Rhodovastum atsumiense: one gene and its partner. The protein of the gene in region 1 interacts with the protein of each later gene in a pairwise test. Links are inferred from orthologs where the notes say so. Each region holds a gene or a part of one and is shown in the gene's direction. Other genes may lie near its edges.

Evidence for each region. The genes of interacting proteins can lie anywhere in the genome.
Region 2: the proteins of ssb (region 1) and NBY65_RS08790 interact in binary tests that used the Escherichia coli proteins (3 or more experiments, as listed by UniProt). The link is inferred for Rhodovastum atsumiense from one-to-one orthologs.

What each region holds. Positions count from the first base shown.
Region 1 is NZ_OW485601.1:5,949,224-5,957,194, reverse strand. Bases 2,135-4,938 are described here. They hold ssb (single-stranded DNA-binding protein), read left to right. Parts: upstream 2,135-3,183; coding sequence 3,184-3,693; downstream 3,694-4,938. Other genes in these bases: NBY65_RS26790 (ATP-binding protein), read right to left, coding at 3,931-4,938; uvrA (excinuclease ABC subunit UvrA), read right to left, coding at 2,135-2,992. Outside these bases: more of uvrA, read right to left, coding at 134-2,134; more of NBY65_RS26790, read right to left, coding at 4,939-5,190; NBY65_RS26785 (IS5 family transposase), read right to left, coding at 5,292-6,116; NBY65_RS26780 (PAS domain-containing protein), read right to left, coding at 6,168-7,826. UniProt on the Escherichia coli protein: Plays an important role in DNA replication, recombination and repair. Binds to ssDNA and to an array of partner proteins to recruit them to their sites of action during DNA metabolism. Acts as a sliding platform that migrates on DNA via reptation.
Region 2 is NZ_OW485601.1:1,936,369-1,942,176, reverse strand. What follows is about bases 2,662-5,583. They hold NBY65_RS08790 (primosomal protein N'), read left to right. Parts: upstream 2,662-2,970; coding sequence 2,971-5,196; downstream 5,197-5,583. Other genes in these bases: NBY65_RS08785 (F0F1 ATP synthase subunit delta), read left to right, coding at 5,445-5,583; fsa (fructose-6-phosphate aldolase), read right to left, coding at 2,662-2,897. Outside these bases: NBY65_RS08810 (CHASE3 domain-containing protein), read right to left, coding at 1-373; NBY65_RS08805 (tyrosine recombinase XerC), read right to left, coding at 656-1,585; NBY65_RS08800 (DUF484 family protein), read right to left, coding at 1,585-2,229; more of fsa, read right to left, coding at 2,226-2,661; more of NBY65_RS08785, read left to right, coding at 5,584-5,808.

The sequences.
Region 1 (7,971 bases):
ACGCCACATGGTTGCTCTCTCTCACTCCGTAAGCCGGAAGGAATGCGCTTTTAAACCACGGCGCGTTGCCGCAGTCAATGGAAATGCACATCATGAACGTGGATAATCTGTTAAACGATCGAATTCCGTGATTTCAGGCCCGCTTGCGCGAGCGTTCCGGCCGGCGCGGCGCCAGCAGCGGGGCGAGGAAGCGGCCGGTATGGCTCTCGGCGTTGGCTGCGACCTGCTCGGGCGTGCCTTCGGCGACGATGCGCCCGCCGCCTTCGCCGCCTTCCGGCCCAAGATCGATGATCCAGTCCGCGGTCTTGATGACTTCCAGGTTGTGCTCGATCACCACCACCGTGTTGCCGGCATCGACCAGCGCGTGCAGCACCTCCAGCAGCTTGCGTACGTCCTCGAAATGCAGGCCGGTGGTGGGTTCGTCGAGGATGTAGAGCGTGCGCCCGGTGGCGCGGCGGGCCAGTTCCTTGGACAGCTTGATGCGCTGCGCCTCGCCGCCGGAGAGCGTGGTGGCCTGCTGTCCCAGGCTGATATAGCCAAGCCCGACCTGCTGCAGGATCTTCAGCCGGTCATGGATGCGGTTGACGGCAGAGAAATAGGGCACCGCCTCGTCCACCGTCATCGCCAGCACGTCGGCGATCGACTTGTCGCGGAACTTCACTTCCAGCGTCTCGCGATTGTAGCGCTTGCCCTTGCAGGTGTCGCAGGTGACGAAGATGTCGGGCAGGAAGTGCATCTCGATCTTCAGCACGCCGTCGCCCTGGCAGGCCTCGCAGCGCCCGCCCTTGACGTTGAAGGAGAAGCGGCCGGGCTTGTAGCCGCGCGCGCGGGATTCCGGCAATTCGGCGAACCAGTCGCGGATTGGCGCGAACAGGTCGGTGTAGGTGGCCGGGTTCGATCGCGGTGTGCGGCCGATCGGCGACTGGTCGATGTCGATGATCTTGTCGAGCAGATCGAGCCCTTCGATGCGGCCATGCGGCGCCGGCACCTCGCCGCTGCCCATCAGCCGGCGGCTGACCGCCTTGTAGAGCGTGTCGATCACCAGCGTGGACTTGCCGCCGCCGGAGACCCCGGTGACGCAGGTGAAGGTGCCGAGCGGGAAGGCCGCGGTGACGTCCTTGAGGTTGTTGCCCTTGGCGCCGACGACGCGAAGGATGCGGTCCTTCTGCAGCGGGCGGCGCATCGGCGGCACCTCGATCCGCCTGCGCCCCGAGAGATAGGCGCCGGTGAGGGAGGTGGGATGCGCGGCGACCTGCGCCGGCGTGCCCTTGGCCACCACCTCGCCGCCATGGATGCCGGCCGCCGGCCCCATGTCGATCAGGTGGTCGGCGGCGCGGATCGCGTCCTCATCATGCTCGACCACCAACACGGTGTTGCCGAGCGATTTCAGCCGCCGCAGCGTTGCCAGCAGCCGTTCGTTGTCGCGCTGGTGCAGCCCGATCGAAGGCTCGTCCAGCACATACAGCACGCCGGTCAGGCCCGAGCCGATCTGGGACGCGAGGCGGATGCGCTGGCTCTCCCCGCCCGAAAGGGTGGTGGAGCCGCGCGCGAGCGTGAGGTAGTCGAGCCCCACATCCACCAGGAAGGTCAGGCGTTCGATGATCTCGCGCAGGATGCGGCGGGCGATCTCGGCGCGTTGCGGCGTCAGCGTGGGCATCACCTCGTTGAACCAGGCCAGCGCCCGGCGGATCGACAGCTCGGAGGCTTCGGCGATGGTGCTGCCGGCGACCTTGACCGCCAGCGCCTCCGGCTTGAGGCGGGCGCCGTGGCAGGTGGCGCAGGGCTTTTCCGCCTGGTAACGGCTGAGGTCCTCGCGTACCCAGGCGCTGTCGGTTTCCTGGAAACGGCGCTGCAGGTTGCGCAGCACGCCCTCGAACGGCTTGGTCACCGTGTACTGGCGGACCCCGTCCTTGTAGGTCATCGCCACCGGTTCCTCGCCGGTGCCGTTGAGGATGGCGTCGCAGACGCGCTTCGGCAGCTCACTCCAGGGGGTGCGGGGCGACACCTTGAAATGCTTGGCCAGGCTCTGCAGCGTCTGGTCGTAATACGGGCTCTGCGCATTGGCCCAGGGCAGCACCGCGCCGGCACCGAGGGCGACGCGCTCATCCGGCACCACCAGATGCGGGTCGAAGAAGGTCTCCACGCCCAGCCCGTCGCAGGCCGGGCAGGCGCCGTGCGGGGAGTTGAAGCTGAACAGCCGCGGCTCGATCTCCTCGATCGAGAAGCCGCTGACCGGGCAGGCGAAGCGCGAGGAGAACACGGTGCGCTCCCCGTCGTCGGCGCCCTCGGCATAGACCACGCCGTCGGCAAGGCCGAGCGCCGTCTCGAAACTGTCGGCGAGGCGCTGCTGCACGCCGTCGCGCACCACGATGCGGTCCACCACCGCCTCGATGTCGTGCTTGATCTTGCGGTTCAGCGACGGCACCTCGCCGATTTCGTAGAGCTTGCCGTCAACCTTGACGCGGGTGAAGCCGCGGCGCTGCAGCTCGGCCAGTTCCTTGCGGTACTCGCCCTTGCGGTCGCGCACCACGGGCGCCAGCAGCAGCAACCGTGTTCCTTCCTTCATCGCCATGACCCGGTCGACCATCTGGCTGACCGTCTGCGCCTCGATCGGCAGGCCGGTGGCGGGCGAATAGGGCACGCCCACCCGCGCCCAGAGCAGGCGCATGTAGTCGTGGATCTCGGTGACGGTGCCGACGGTGGAGCGCGGGTTGCGGCTGGTGGTCTTCTGCTCGATGGAAATGGCGGGCGAGAGGCCCTCGATCGCATCGACGTCGGGCTTGCCCATCAGCTCCAGGAATTGCCGTGCATAGGCCGAGAGCGATTCGACGTAGCGGCGCTGGCCCTCGGCATAGATCGTATCGAAGGCAAGCGATGACTTGCCCGACCCCGACAGGCCGGTGATCACGGTCAGGCTGTCGCGCGGGATCTCGACATCCACGTTCTTGAGATTGTGCTCGCGCGCACCGCGCACGCGGATGGAGCCGGCCATCGGTGGGTCGTCCTTGTGTCGGGTCTTGGGAAGGGGGTGGATTGTGTTCTTGAACTGTTCCCCCTATATGGACCTTCCGGGCCGGCTTGGGAAGCCTGCAGAGCATGCACAGGCTGCCATGCTGGGGGCCGGCGCTGGCCTGCCCACCGGGTCCCGGCTAGTGTGGAACGAGTGAATCGGGACGAGACATCATGGCAGGCAGTGTGAACAAGGTCATCCTGGTGGGCAATGTGGGGCGTGACCCCGAGGTGCGGAACACCCAGGACGGGTCGAAAATCGTCCAGTTCAGCCTGGCCACCAGCGAGACCTGGAACGACCGTGCCTCGGGCGAGCGCAAGGAGCGCACCGAATGGCACCGGGTTGTGGTGTTCAACGAGCGCATCGGCGACGTGGTGGAGAAATACGTCCGCAAGGGCAGCCAGGTCTATGTCGAGGGCAGCCTGCAGACGCGCAAATGGACCGACCAGAGCGGCCAGGAAAAATACACCACCGAGGTGGTGATCGGGAAATTCCGCGGCGAACTGACCCTCCTCGGCGGGCGTGGCGGCGAGGGCGCCGGGGCCGGCCCGGGCGAGGGCGGCGGCTATCAGCGCAGTGCGCCGGCGGCGCGGCCGGCGGCGGCGGCGCCCCGCGGCGGCAGCGGTGGCCCGTCCTGGGATGCGCCCAAGGGGGGCGACCTGGACGACGAGATCCCGTTCTAGGGTCCGGTGATTCTGTAATGTAAGGACGTCCCCCGGAACCGGGTGCCGCTCGCCATAAGAACGGGCCCATTTCGGCGGCCATTCACGCGGCGAGCGGTTTACCGATCATATCGGGGCGAACACGCTGGACTTGCCCTTCTGGCCGGGCCAGGTGGCGGGCGCGTGTCGAAAATGTCGGGACGAGGAACGTCCCGACACCGCCTGCGGGCCAAGCCTGAGTACCGCGGCGGCTTGTTTCTATCTCGGAACGGCATCCAGCGTCTCCCGGACTTTCCGGGCCAACGCCGCGAAGGAGTACGGCTTGGTGAGTGTCCGGGCTTGCGCATCCGACGCGTGGCCGTGCATGGCGGCGTTGCTGTAGCCCGTCGTGAACAGGACGGGCAGCTTCGGCCAGCGCTCCGCGGCCTGCTTCGCCAGAGCGAACCCGTCCATGCTTCCAGGCATGACGATGTCGGTGAACAGGAGGGTAATGCCTGGGATCCGGTCCGCCCCGAGTTGTATGAGTGCTTCGTCCGCGTCGGCCACCGCCGTCACGTCATACCCCAGCTCCGCCAGCGCCTCTTCGACATAGTGGCGCACGTCCTCGCTGTCCTCCACGAGCAGGATCGTCTCCCCGCCGCGGGATTTCGGCAGGGAAGCCCGGTCGATGGCCGGCGACGCGGGCAGCGCGTCATTCCCGGCCCCGGGGACGAACCGGGGCAGGTAGATCTTGACGATCGTCCCGTTGGCGACCTCGCTGTAGATGTGGGCGTGGCCGCCGGACTGCTTGACGAACCCGTGGACCATGGCCAGGCCAAGCCCCGTCCCGCGGCCAGGAGGCTTGGTTGTGAAGAACGGCTCGAACACATGTTCCAGCACGTCCTCGGCAATGCCGGCCCCCGTGTCGGTGATGCTGAGCAGGACGTAATCGCCCGGTTGAACGTCGCCCAAGGGGAAGACGTTCGCCTCGTCGAAGGTGACGTTCGCCGTCCCGATCGTCAGCCGCCCGCCGGACGGCATGGCGTCGCGCGCATTGACGACGAGGTTCAGGAGCACCGCCTCCAGTTGGTTGGCGTCGGCGAAGATCGGCCACAGGTCGTCCGCCAGAGCCGTCTCCACCGCCACGGCTCCGCCGAGCGTGTGCCGGATCAGGTCTAGGAAACCCTCGACGAACGCGTTTGGTCGGAGTTCGGTCGGCTCCAGCGCCTGGCGACGCCCGAAGGCGAGCAGGCGCTGGGTCAGTTGCGCCGCACTGCCCGCGGCCCGCCGGGCGTTGTCCATCGGCCGCAGAACGCCGTCCGCCCCACCCGGTGCAGAATCCAACGCCTCCCCCCGGTGCAGACGCCTCCCGGCGATGTCCAGGCTGCCGAGGATGACCTGCAGCAGGTTGTTGAAATCGTGCGCGATGCCGCCCGTGAGCTGGCCGATCGCCTGCATCTTCTGCGCCTGCAGGAACAGCGTCTCTGCCTTGATGCGCCGGCGGGTCTCCTCGATCAGGGCGACGGTGCGCTCGTTCACGCGGTGGTCGAGTTCCGCGTTCGCCTCTAAGTGTCTGACTCGAATCGGCTTCGTATCTCTATTTCCCTGATTCTATGTGGGAAGTGGATCAGGTGCTCGGCTCAAGTCGCGGCGAGGCGACGGGACATCAACTTGACGCTGGCGATGTAGAGCCAGGTCACGGCGCTTTCCGTGGTGGCCTCGAAATCCTTGGCCAGGCGCCGGTTGCGGTTCAGCCACGCGATCGTCCGCTCGACAACCCACCGCCGTGGCAACAAGACGAAGCCCTTGGCTGCGTCGGACCGCTTGATGATCTCGAGGGTCCATGTGCCGATGCTGTCCAGGGCCGTGCGCAGCTTCTCACCCGCGTAGGCAGCATCGGCGAACACATGGCGCAGCCAGGGGAATGAACTGCGGATGCTCTCCAGCAACAGTGGCGCGCCGTCGCGGTCCTGGATGTTTGCCGAATGCACAATCATTGCCACCGGCAGGCCGATGGTGTCGGTGAGGATATGCCGCTTGCGGCCTTTGACCATCTTTTCCGCCGCATAGCCGCGGGGGCCGCCAGCCTCGGTGGTCTTGACCGACTGGCTGTCGATCACGCCCGCAGTCGGGCTGGCTTCGCGGCCGGCCGCCTCGCGAACCTGCATCAGCAGCACGTGGTTGATCGCCTGCCACAGCCCGCTGTCACGCCAAGCGTAGAAGTAGCGCTGCACCGTGGTGAACGGCGGGAAATCCTTGGGCAACAGGCGCCACTGGCAGCCGGACTGGGCGATGTAGAAGAGGGCGTTGATCACCCCTCGCAGGCTGGTTTCGCGAGGCCGTCCGCACCCCGCTGGCGGCGGCAGCAGCGGCGCGATCACCGCCCATTCGGCATCGGTGGTGTCGCTTGCATAGCGCAGCCCGTCGCGCCGATACTTCGGTCGCGTGATGTCGGTCCAGACCATGACGAAGTCCCTCGTGTCTTTGCAAACTCGAGAGAATCGCGGTTGCTGACATCACGCAACCCCAGTGTACCAACCAATCCTCCACCACAAGCGATTGGAATAACTCGCTTTATTGTTGCAATTCCATTCCGGGTCAGCCTCTAAGAGCGCGTCGGCCAGGTTGCGGCGGGTGGTGATGTCGATGTTCACCCCCAGCATGCGTTGCGGACGCCCCTCGGCGTCCGCCATCAGGGAGCCGCGATTGGCGAGCCAGCGGGTGCCGCCCTCCGGCAGGATGACGCGGTATTCGGTGTCGTACGCCTTGCCGGACATCAGCGCTTCCGAGACCGCCGCGTCGGTCCGCTGGCGGTCGTCCGGATGCACCGCCTGCAGCCAGTCCATGTAGTGCATCGGCCGGGATGCCGCGGCCATGGCGTGCAAGCGGAAGTTCTCCGGTGACCAGCGGACGGCGTCGGCGCCGACATCCCATTCCCAGGTGCCGACCTCCGCGGCCTCCTGGGTCAGCCGCAGCCGCTCCTCGCTCCGGGCCAACGCCCGTTCCGCGCGGTGGCGCTCGGTCACGTCGCGGCCTTCGGCAACCAGGAACATCAGGGCGCCGGACGCGTCGCGCACGGGGCAGAGCGAGACGTCGACGCTGGCCACCTTCTCCCGCGGGCCGTTCAGCTCGATGTCGAAGCGGACCGTCTCCCCGCAGGTGGCCCGGGAGATGGCCTCGCGCAGGTGCAGCCTCGCATCGGGCGAGTCGGGCCAGCAGGGCGGGCTGCCGAAGGGCCGCCCTTCGACGGCTTCGGCCGGGCAGTCGATGAACTCCAGGAAGGTCCGGTTCGCCTTGAGCAGCGTGCCGTCCGGCGCGAGCAGCGCGATGAACGTGAATGTGCCGTCGAAGACGGCGCGCAGGCGCGCCTCGCTGGCCCGGACCGCGTCCTCCGCGGCGCGCTGCTCGGTGACGTCCAGCACCACGGCGTGGCAATGCCCGGGCCGGTCGGCGGCGTCGTACTCGATGGCGTAGCGCATCTCGATGCGCCTGATTTCGCCCGTGTCGGGGCGGCGGATCCGGAACTCGACGGAAGCCCCCGGGGCGCGCCGCGCAAGGATGGCCTCCCGTTCGGCGTCGATCCGCGCCATGTCCTCGGGAAGGCGGATGGCGTGCCATTCATCGAAGGACATGACGGCCTGGTCCGGCCGGAAGCCGAGCAGGCACTGGCCGCCCGATGACCAGCGGATGATCCGGGCGGGGATGTCCTGCTCGTAACTGGCGATCCGCCCCGCCTCCTGCGCCAGGCGCAGCAGCCGTTCGTTGGCGGCCAGGGCTTCCGTGCGCCGCCGCTCCGCCTGCTGGGTGAAGCGGTCCCGGGCGGAGTCGATCGCCCGCAGGAGCATATCCGGCGCCAGGAAGCGTTTGGGGAGATATTCCTGCGCCCCCGCGCGCAGGGCGGCGGTAGCCAGCGACCGGTCCTGCGCGCCCGTGAGCACGACGACCGGGACGGGCAGGTCATCAGCGCCGTTTTTCAGGCGCGCCAGAAACTCCAGGCCGTCCATGTCCGGCAGGTAGTAGTCGAGCAGGACGCAATCCGGAGCCTCGGAACGGCAGGCAGCCAGGCCGTCTTCGCCCGTGACGCTCTCCCGGATCCGGAAGTCGATCCCTTCTTTTGCGGCGTCGTGAAGAAGGAATTGGCGTGCTGTGTACAAATCTTCCTGGCAGTCATCCACCAGAAGAATTGTAGCGCGTTTATATGATTCTGATATTTTTGTTGTCCGGATGTTGGAATTTTCCGGCGTAGACACCATGGCTCCGCCAATTCACATGTAAGTAGATCATAAATAGGCCATAACAAACACACGAAGTCAAATGTCA
Region 2 (5,808 bases), 4.0 Mb from region 1 along the record:
GCAGCACGGGAATGGTGGCCCAGACCGCCTGTGAGCCGGTGTGGTAGCGCGGCAGGAAGGTGCCGTCTCCGGTCAGCAGGAAGCCGCGTTGCCCGGTTTCGACATCCTGGATGGCGGTGAGCAGGCGTTCGGCGGTTTCGATCACCGTGTGCGTGCGCTCGGTCAGCGCGGAGGCCGAGCGGGCGTCCCGCTCGCCGCGGGCGGACAGGTAGAGGGTGGCGCTGGCGATCGCGACCGCGCCGAGCAGGGTGCCGACGACGAGCAACCGGACGAGGTGCTGGCGATGCGGGGAGGGAGCGGCGGGACGCGGTGGGGACGCGGCGCCTCGGGGCAGCGGGCGGGCGTGATCCTCGGGCGTCTGGCTGTCCGTCACCTTGGTCTCCGGAAGCGTCTGCCGTGGCCTCACATGATTGTGAAGTCGTGTGATTTATGGAAGCTGTTGTCGTTAAATCCAAGAAGAAAATCACGAGATATAAAGCAATTATTCGGCGATCTAAACTGTGCTGTGGAAATCGGCTAATTTCGGGTGATTGTTTTACAATATATTACAGGAGCTTGGCCAAAATCGACTGATTGCATGCAATGGTATGCATCATTGGCCTGATATACTCCGGCGGGCCGAATCGTCCGATCACAGGCAGCGGCGTGGCGGCCTTCAGCCGCGCGGATGTGTCCGCCGCCAGACCTCCAGCAGCTTCGCCGCGTCCACCTCGGTGTAGCGCTGGGTGGTGGAGAGGCTGGCATGACCGAGCAATTCCTGGATCGCCCGCAGATCCGCCCCCGCCGCGAGCAGGTGGGTGGCGAAGGAATGGCGCAGGGCGTGCGGCGTGGCGTGGTCGGGCAGGCCGCGATGCGCGCGGAACTGCCGCATCCGCCGCTGGGCCACCCCGGCCGCGAGCCGGCCCCCGCGCGCGCCCACGAACAGCGGCGCGTCGGGCGAGGGGGCGGGGTGGCGACGCAGCCACTCGGCCATGGCCACCCGCACCGCCGGCAGCACCGGCACCAGCCGCTCCTTCGCGCCCTTGCCGAGGATACGCAGCATCGCCTCGGACCCTGGCAGGGGGGCGTCGCGCACATCCAGCGCGAGCGCCTCGGAGATGCGCAGGCCGCAGCCATAGAGCAGCGTGAACAGGGCGGTGTCGCGCGCCTGCTGGGCGATGTCGTCGGTTTCCTCGCCGATTTCCTCGGCGACCGCGCGTGCTTGCGGCGGTGCCAGCGGCCGGGGCAGGGGGCGGCGCGCCTTCGGTGTCTCCAGCAGCCGGAGCCGGGGGTTTTCGATGCCGTGCCGGCGCGCCAGGAAGCGGAAGAAGGTGCGCACGGCGGCAAGATGGCGCCCGCGGGTCGCAGCCCCCGCGCCCGCCATCGCTTCCTCGGCGAGCCAGGCGCGCAGGTCGGCGACCGTCAGGGCGCCCAGGGCGGCGAGGTCGGGTGGCGCGCCCAGATGCCGCACCAGGAAGCCGAGGAAGCTGGCCACGTCGTGGCCATAGGCCTCGACCGTCAGCTTCGCGGCCCGGCGTTCATGGGCGAGCCAGTCGCGGAATTCCCCGAGCGCCGCCTCGGCGGAGGCGGCCGCCCCGCCGGGCATCAGCGCCGCAGCGCCGCCGCGACGGCACGGCCGAGGAAGGTCAGCGCGCCCGCGCCCTGGGACGGATCCAGGGTCCAGCGTTCCCGCGCCGAGAGCGCGAGCAGGGCCGGCGGCTGGCCGGGCACCAGCACCAGGGCGTCGTGCTGCGCCAGCGGCGCCGCTTCCCCGTGCAGCAGCCGCGCCTCGCTGCCGTCGCTGCGATAGACGACGGCGCGCCCGCCGAGCAGCCGGTCCACCGTGCCCCCGGGGATCGCCCGCGTGCCCGGCAGGATCGCCTCCACGCACAGCGCCGCGGCGTCCACCGCCAGCAACACCGGGAATTCGCCGGTGATGCAGTCGGTGGGGGTCTCGGCCGCGATCAGCGCCAGCACCGCTTCCTGCACCCGGGCGGCGAGGCCGGCGGCGGCACGGCCGGCCGCCAGCACGTCGTCGGCCCGCTCGGCCATCGCCGCCGAGCGGGCGCGCTCGACCCGCAGCATCGCCGCCATGTGGTCGGTCAAGGCCTCGCCATGCACGCGCACCGGCGGCGCCAGGGCCCGGTACAGCTCCGGGCGTTCGGCCAGGAACAGCGGGTTCTCGCGCAGATAGGCGGCCACCGCCTCGGGGGAGACGGGGGACGAGGCCGCCGCGGTCTGTGCCGTCACGCCTGTTCCAGCTCCACGATCTGCTGGCCGGTCTTGGCCCAGTCGGCCAGGAAGGCGGCGAGGCCCTTGTCGGTCAGCGGGTGGTTATACAGCGCGCGCAGCACCGCCGGCGGCAGGGTGGCGACATGGGCGCCGAGCTTGGCCGCTTCCACCACGTGGATCGGGTGGCGGACGCTGGCCACCAGCACCTCGGTGGTGAGCGCGGGATAGTTGCGGTAGATCGTTACGATGTCCGAAATCAGTTTCATCCCATCGGTGCCGACGTCGTCCAGCCGGCCGACGAAGGGGGAAATGAAGGTGGCGCCGGCCTTGGCCGCCAGCAGCGCCTGGGCGGCGGAGAAGCACAGCGTCACGTTCACCATCACGCCCTGGTCGGCGAGCCGGCGGCAGGCGCGCAGCCCGTCCGGCGTCAGCGGCACCTTGATCGTGACGTTGGAGGCAATACGGCGCAGCACGTCGGCTTCGCGCAGGATCTGCTCGTATTCGGTGGCGGCGACCTCGGCGCTGACCGGGCCGGGCACGACCGAGCAGATCTCGGCGATCACGTCGAGGATGCGCCGGCCGGACTTGGCGATCAGCGTGGGATTGGTGGTCACGCCATCCAGCAACCCGGATGCGGCGAGCGCACGGATCTCGGCGATGTCCGCAGTGTCGACGAAGAACTTCATGAATGGCGTCCCATGGCGGAGGAAGGGCTGTCGCGGCTGCGATGAATCGGGCACATCCTAGCCGATGGCCGGCATGGACCGAAAGCGCGGGCGGCAGGATGCCTTGCCCATTGCCCCCCCCGCATCCGGGAGCACCCCCCAACGCCGGGTCCCGGTGCTGCTGCCCTATCCCTTCGCCGGCCCGTTCGACTACCGCGTTCCCGCAGGGCTGGAGGTGGCCCCCGGCGACCTGGTGCTGGTGCCGCTGAACCGGCGCGAGGAAGTCGGCGTTGTCTGGGACGGGCCGGCCGACGGCACGGTCGGCGACAACCGGCTGCGCCCGGTCTCCGCCCTGATCGACGGCCCGCCGATGCGCGCCGACCTGCGCCGGCTGATCGACTGGATCGCTTCCTATACCCTGGCCCCGCCGGGGGATGTGCTGGCGATGGCGCTGCGGGTGAACGCGCTGCGTCCGGACCCGGTCCCGGTCGGCTGGTGCCTGGCCGCGCCCTTGCCGGAGACCCGGCTCACCGAGCCGCGCCGGCGCGTGCTGGACGCGCTTGCCGGGGGCGGCATGGCGGGGGCGGAGCTCTGCCGGGTGGCCGGGGTCTCGCCGGGCGTGCTGCGCGCCATGGCGGAGGCCGGCCTGCTGCTGCCCTGCGCGGTGCCCCGTCCCGTGCCGTTCGAGCGTCCCGCGCCCGACCATCCGGGGCCGCAGCTCTCGCCCGGGCAGGAGGCGGCGGCGACGGCGCTGCGCGAGGCGGTGCGGGCACGCGGCTTCTCGGTGACGCTGCTCGACGGGGTCACCGGTTCTGGCAAGACCGAGGTCTACCTGGAGGCGGTGGCGGACTGCCTGCGCATCGGCCGGCAGGCGCTGGTGCTGCTGCCGGAGATCGCGCTGTCGGCGCAATGGCTGGATCGTTTCACCCGCCGTTTCGGCGTGGCGCCGGCGATCTGGCACTCCGACCTGACCGCGAAGCTGCGACGGACCACCTGGCGGGCGGTGGCGGCGGGGGAGGCGCCGGTGGTGGTGGGGGCGCGCTCGGCGCTGTTCCTGCCCTTCCCCGATCTCGGCCTGGTGGTGGTGGACGAGGAGCACGAGACCGCGTTCAAGCAGGAGGACGGGGTCGTCTATCACGCCCGCGACATGGCGGTGGTGCGGGCGCGGCTGTGCGAGGCACCGGCGGTGCTGGTTTCGGCAACGCCGAGCCTGGAGACGGTGGCGAATGTCGAAGCCGGCCGCTACCGCCGCGTCCATCTGCCTTCCCGGCACGGCGGTGCCTCGCTGCCCGGCATCGTGCTGGTCGACCTGCGCGTCACCCCGCCCGAGCGTGGCCGGTTCCTCTCCCCGCCGCTGGTGGAGGCCGTGCGCGCGACCTTTGCCCGCAACGAGCAGGCGATGCTGTTCCTCAACCGGCGGGGCTATGCGCCGCTGACGCTGTGCCGCGCCTGCGGGCACCGCATCCAGTGCCCGAACTGCACGGCGTGGCTGGTCGAGCACCGGGCCCGGCGGGAACTGCAGTGCCACCATTGCGGCCACGCCACCGAAATTCCGGCGCGCTGCCCGGAATGCGGCGCCGAGCACAGCCTCGCCCCGGTCGGACCGGGGGTGGAACGCATCACCGAGGAAGCGGCCGCCCTGTTCCCCGATGTGCGGCGCCTGGTCATGGCTTCCGATACGCTGCCGGGGCCGCATGCCTCGGCCGAGGCGGCGCGGGCGATCGCGGCGCGCGAGGTCGACCTGATCATCGGCACCCAGATCGTCGCCAAGGGCTGGCATTTCCCGCATTTGACGCTGGTGGGGGTGGTGGATGCCGATCTGGGGCTGGCGGGGGGCGATCTGCGCGCGGCCGAGCGCACGGTGCAACTGCTGCACCAGGTCGCCGGCCGGGCCGGCCGGGCCGAGGCGCCCGGGCGGGTGCTGCTGCAGACCTTCTCGCCCGAGCATCCGGTGATGCAGGCGCTGCTCTCGGGCGATCTCGCGGAGTTCATGGCGCGCGAGGCAGCGCAGCGACGGCCGGGCAACTGGCCGCCCTATGGGCGGCTGGCGGCGCTGATCGTCTCGGCCGACACGGCGGAGGCGGCGGACGTGACGGCGCGCGACCTCGGCCGCGCCGCCCCGACGGGGGAGGGGATCGTGGTGCTCGGCCCCGCCCCGGCGCCGCTGTCGATCCTGCGCGGCCGGCACCGGCGTCGGCTGTTGCTCAAGACCCGGCGCGACATCGCCGTGCAGCCGCTGCTGCGGGACTGGCTGGCGGCCGTGCCGGTGCGCGGCAGTGTACGGGTGGATGTAGATGTGGACCCCGTGAGCTTTTTGTGACGATCGCGCCCCCGGATCGAAATCGCCTCTCGGGGCGGATGGGGATCGAATCGACGTGGTGACGGTCGCGGCGGGCGTGGTGTCGCGGGGCCGGGGAAGAGATTCGGAACGGACCAAGCATGAACCGTATCCGGGCCGTGTTGCGCGGTCCGAAACCCCATGCTAGACGCCCCGCGCGCCAGGCATGGCGACGTGCCGGCGAATGTCCACGGCCGCGTCTGCGGCCTCAGCAGACGGAATCAGCAGCCTTGGCGTCTGGCGGAACAACGATCCCCACCGGCGGCCTCGCAGATCGCTACGCGACCGCACTGTACGCGTATGCCGACGAGCAGCATGCGCTCGATGCCACCATCGACCAGATGGAGGCGCTCGGGCGGCTGATCGACGAAAGCTCCGACTTGCGGACGCTCCTGCTTTCGCCTCTCGTGGACGTGAACACGGCCGGCAGGGCCGTGCGCGCGGTTCTGGAGGAGCAGGGCTTCGGCAAGATCGTTCAGGATTTCGTCGGCGTCGTCATCGCCAACCGTCGCATGAACGCGCTGCGCGGCATCGTCACGGCCTTCGTGGCCCTGGTGGCGCAAAAGCGCGGCGTGGTGGTGGCGCATGTCGCCT